Regions from separate parts of the Hoskinsella mucinilytica genome, predicted to be linked through region 1. Evidence: a T-box and tRNA genes for the amino acid it is inferred to sense, from the RefSeq annotation. Region 1 holds a T-box; the other holds one or more tRNA genes.
The links. A T-box is a leader RNA that pairs with one kind of tRNA and senses whether it is charged. The one in region 1 lies ahead of serS (serine--tRNA ligase), so its partner is inferred to be a tRNA-Ser.

Region 1 (2,410 bases):
CTAATGCTTCAAGAACTGCAAAAGGTTTGCCGGTTGTTAATTTATTGAATTTAGATAAAGAAGAAAAAGTTTGTACATTGGTACCTGTAAAACGTGAATCTGAGTCTGAATATTTGATGTTCGTGACGAAAAAAGGTATTGTAAAACGTACTCCTATGAGTGAATTTGATTCTATTCGTCAAAACGGTAAAATCGCTATCACGTTACGTGAAGATGATGAACTTGTTGGAGTTAAAGAAACAACTGGTGATGATGAAATCATTATCGCAGGATCAAATGGTAAAGCAGTGCGTTTCAATGAAGATGATATTCGTCCTATGGGAAGAACAGCAAGTGGTGTCAAAGGATTTAATACAGATGGCAGCATCGTTGTTGGTCTTGCTACAAATAGAGATGGAACACATCTATTAGCAGTAAGTGAGAATGGTTATGGTAAACGTACACCAATTTCAGAATATCGTTTGACAACACGTGGAGCGAAAGGTGTAAAAACCATCAATGTAACTGATAAAACCGGTGAATTGATATCTGTACGTGCAGTGAATGGTGATGAAGATGTTATGATTATCACAAATAGTGGAATTATCATTCGTATCGCAGTAGAAAATATTGGTATTTATAGCCGTAATACACAAGGTGTAAGATTGATCCATGTAGGCGATGAAGAATCAGTATCTAAGGTAGCAATTGTTGATGCAGAAGAAATTGAAGAGGAAAAAGAAGTAGAAAATAGTGACAATGTTACTGAAACTACGGAAATCAATGATGTTTCTGAAGAAGTGATTGACAATGAAAACAAAGAATGATATAAAATAAACAAACGTTGAAAAGGATAAGTAATAAACATGTTTATGCATAGAGAAATAACGGCTGGTGGAAGTTATGATAACTGTTTATGAAATCAACCTTGGAGTGAATCAATGAATTGAGTAGTTGATTACGGTAGCACCGTTATCGCTTTGAGATAATCAGTTTTTCTGATTGAAAAAGGGTGGCAACACGAGGTATCGTCCCTTTCGGACAATACCTCTTTTTTATTTATATAGGAATATGGAGGTTATAAAGTATGTTAGATATGAAATTCTTACGTGAAAATCCTGAACTTGTAAAAGAGAATATAAGAAAAAAATTTCAGGATCACAAATTAGAACTTGTAGACAAGGTAATCCAATTAGATGTGGAAAATCGTGAATTAAAACAAAAAGGTGATGAACTTCGAAGTCAAAGAAACAAGTTGAGTAAACAAATTGGCGGATTGATGGCTAAAGGTGAAAAAGAAGAAGCTGAAAAGATAAAAGCACAAGTGCAATCTATGGCTGATGAAATGAAAGTTACTGAAGAAAAAGAAGCTGTCCTAAGTACTGAAATTAAAAATATCATGATGCAGATACCAAATATCATTGATCCAAGTGTTCCAATTGGCAAGGATGATAGTGAAAATGTGGAATTGAAAAAATATGGTGAACCTGTGGTTCCTGATTTTGAAATTCCTTATCACACTGAGATTATGGAAAAATTTGATGGTATAGATTTAGATAGCGCAAGAAAAGTTGCCGGTAATGGATTCTATTATTTGATGGGCGATATTGCTAGATTACATTCTGCTGTTATTTCTTATGCTAGAGATTTCATGATCAATAGAGGTTTTACTTATGTTGTTCCTCCTTTCATGATTCGTAGTGATGTTGTTACAGGAGTTATGAGTTTTGCGGAAATGGAAGGAATGATGTATAAAATAGAAGGTGAAGATTTGTATCTGATTGGTACTTCTGAACATTCTATGATTGGAAAATTTATCGATACGATTTTAGATGAAAAGAAACTTCCATATACTTATACTAGCTATTCTCCATGTTTCCGTAAAGAAAAAGGTGCACATGGAATAGAAGAACGTGGAGTGTATCGTATTCACCAATTTGAAAAACAAGAGATGATCGTTGTTTGTAAACCAGAGGAAAGTGCAGATTGGTTTGTAAAACTATATACAAATACAGTTGACTTATTTAGAAGTTTAGATATTCCTGTAAGAACGTTAGAATGTTGTTCAGGTGATCTTGCTGATTTAAAATGTAAGTCTATTGATGTTGAGGCATGGAGTCCTCGTCAGAAAAAATATTTTGAAGTAGGTAGCTGTTCTAATTTAACTGATGCACAGGCAAGACGCTTGGGTATTCGTGTAAAAGGTGAAGATGGAAAATATTTTGCTCATACATTAAATAATACAGTGGTAGCTCCGCCAAGAATGTTAATAGCATTCCTTGAAAATAATTTGAATGAAGATGGATCAGTAAACATACCGGAAGTTCTTCGTCCATACATGGGTGGAACTGAAAAAATGATTCCAACAAAATAATAAAAGGATACTCTTTTCATATTTTTATGAATGAGAGTATTTTTTTATGAAACTATG
Region 2 (2,410 bases), on a different contig from region 1:
GTAAACCAAAATTCATCTAAAACGATATTTAAATCAACTACACTACCAAGAACTTCATTAAGTCTCAGAATTTTGACGGCTCTTCTCACTAAGGAAATATCTCGTTCCATCATTTGATAAATATGGGGTCTTTGTACCTTGACAACAATTTGTTTACCATCTTTTGTTGTAGCTTTATGTACTTGTGCGATAGAGGCGCTGCCAAGAGGTTCTTTTTCCAAATAAGGAAAAATTTCCTTTCTGGATACGCCATACTCATCTTCGATGACTTGTTCCACAGTAGAAAAGGGCATTGGCGCAACATTATCACGTAGCTTGATCAGCTCTTTACAATAGCGTTCGCTGAACATATCCTGTCTTGAGGACATGATCTGGCCGATTTTAACAAACGTCGGACCTAGATCCTCTAATATCTGTCGAAACTTAACAGGATCAATGCCCTGTGTCAGATGATGTTTCTTTAGGATACCGATAATCTGAGCCAGACGTTTTTTACTGCTTAAGGTGCCGTTATTATTCGGCATCCTGTTCTGATTGGGATGATTCTTGTGATCCCTTTTCCAATTCTTCAATTTTTGCTTTTAATTTTGCCAGATCGTCTTTGCTGACTTTTTCTAGATCTTTGCTGATTTCGTCAGCATTTGCAGGAGTTCTTAGCTTTTCCTTAATGTTGTGTTTTAATTCTTCATTTAAAACCTTTCCTTGTTCTACCGTCAGCTCGCCTTTCTTTACCAACTGATCCACTACTTCTTTGCTTTTCTCAGCGGTAGTAGCTGCTGCTCCGATTCCGGCCAATATGATTTTCTTTAATTCATCACTGATGTTATTCATAATGAATCCTCCTTTTTTATCTATTATTATTTTAACACGAAACAAATAGAAAAACAGAAAATACTTACAATTCCTGTTTTTTACTTCATAAAAGATCCTAAGAATAGGAGAGTGAAGAGGTGATTTTGGCATTTTTAACCCATAGTTTCCTTTTGACTCAATGTTTGAATCAATTTTTGTAAAAAAATTCAAAAAAGGTATTTACAAACCGATGGGGATAGGATATAATATAAATCGCTTAACACATGGCGGATGTGGTGAAGTGGTTAACACAGCGGGTTGTGGTCCCGTCATGCGTGGGTTCGATCCCCATCGTCCGCCCCATATAAATAAGCAAAGCTGAGAAATCAGCTTTTTTTCTTCTAATATATTTATAGAAAAAAAGAATTGACTTTTATTTGAAAATCTGTAAAATTATAGAAGTGACCTGAATAGCAGGAACATGGAGCGTTGGCCGAGCGGTTTAAGGCACCATCTTGGAAAGGTGGCGTAGTGAAAGCTACCGTGAGTTCGAATCTCATGCGCTCCGCCATATAACCGATAACGTCCGATAGGACGTTTTTTTACGCATGAGATTCTTAACAGGTTCACTACGCCGGCTTATCGTACGTGTCGAAAAAGGGGAAGAAATCTTTGATTGGCACAGAGGTTTTGTTGTATTTCCAAATGAAAATTGTTATAATCTACGTTAAGGAGTGATTTTATGAAGAACATCGCTTTATTATGTGATTCCAGTGCGGATATCACGAAAGAAGAGGCAGAAAAGCTAGATATTCATGTTATCCGTATGCCCATCACCATCAACGGTAAAGAGTATATCGAAGAAGAAACGATATTTGATCAGGATATAATCGAAGCATTAAACAGAGAAGAACAAGTAAAAACAGCCCAACCAGTTATCGGAGATATTGTCACCACATGGAAAAAGCTATTAGAAAGCTATGATGAGGTTTTCTATATTCCGCTAAGCAAAGCCCTATCTGGTACATGTAGCGTTGCCATTACATTAGCTGAGCAATTCGAAGGTAAAGTTACTGTTGTTGATAGCGAATATGTTTGCTATCCTGTAGTAAAACAACTATTGGTCGCTAGAGAAATGTTTGAAAAAGGCTATGATTGTGCTACGGTCAAACAAAAACTAGAAACGGAAAGTGACATGTTTGCTATTTTGATACCTGAAAATTTGACAGCATTAAAAAATGGTGGAAGGATTTCTCCGGCAGCTGCAGCCTTAGCAGGGCTTTTAAAAATTCATCCTCTATTGAAGGTGGAACATGGGGGAATCGATCTTGTGGATAAGGTTAGAACTATCAAAAAGGCTTATAAAGAGGGAATCAAGGTCGTTACAGATGGAATTGACCCAGAAGAATATGATTGGATGATCATTGATGCCAATAATCGCTCGATGAGTGATGAATTAAAAGGGCTACTGGAAGAAGCAACAGGACGTCCTGTAGAACAACATGTTTTTAAAGCGGTCATTATGTCACATACAGGTCCAGGTACCATTGGCTTTGGAAGAATCAGAAAGCTTAAATATTGAGGAGATCTGATATGATAGATGCACATATAGCATTTA

Region 2: it encodes a tRNA-Ser, which carries the amino acid that the T-box ahead of serS (serine--tRNA ligase) is inferred to sense. The anticodon was not compared.

The regions. Positions count from the first base shown of each region.
Region 1 covers NZ_JBEQZJ010000034.1:14,538-16,947, reverse strand. The annotation lists gene gyrA (DNA gyrase subunit A) at 1-806, shown strand, start outside; T-box leader at 815-1,018, shown strand; gene serS (serine--tRNA ligase) at 1,067-2,353, shown strand.
Region 2 covers NZ_JBEQZJ010000030.1:6,586-8,995, reverse strand. The annotation lists gene UGRO018_RS11730 (ABC1 kinase family protein) at 1-524, opposite strand, end outside; gene UGRO018_RS11725 (aspartyl beta-hydroxylase) at 514-831, opposite strand; tRNA gene UGRO018_RS11720 (tRNA-His) at 1,080-1,155, shown strand; tRNA gene UGRO018_RS11715 (tRNA-Ser) at 1,276-1,363, shown strand; gene UGRO018_RS11710 (DegV family protein) at 1,535-2,374, shown strand; gene UGRO018_RS11705 (PHP domain-containing protein) at 2,386-2,410, shown strand, end outside.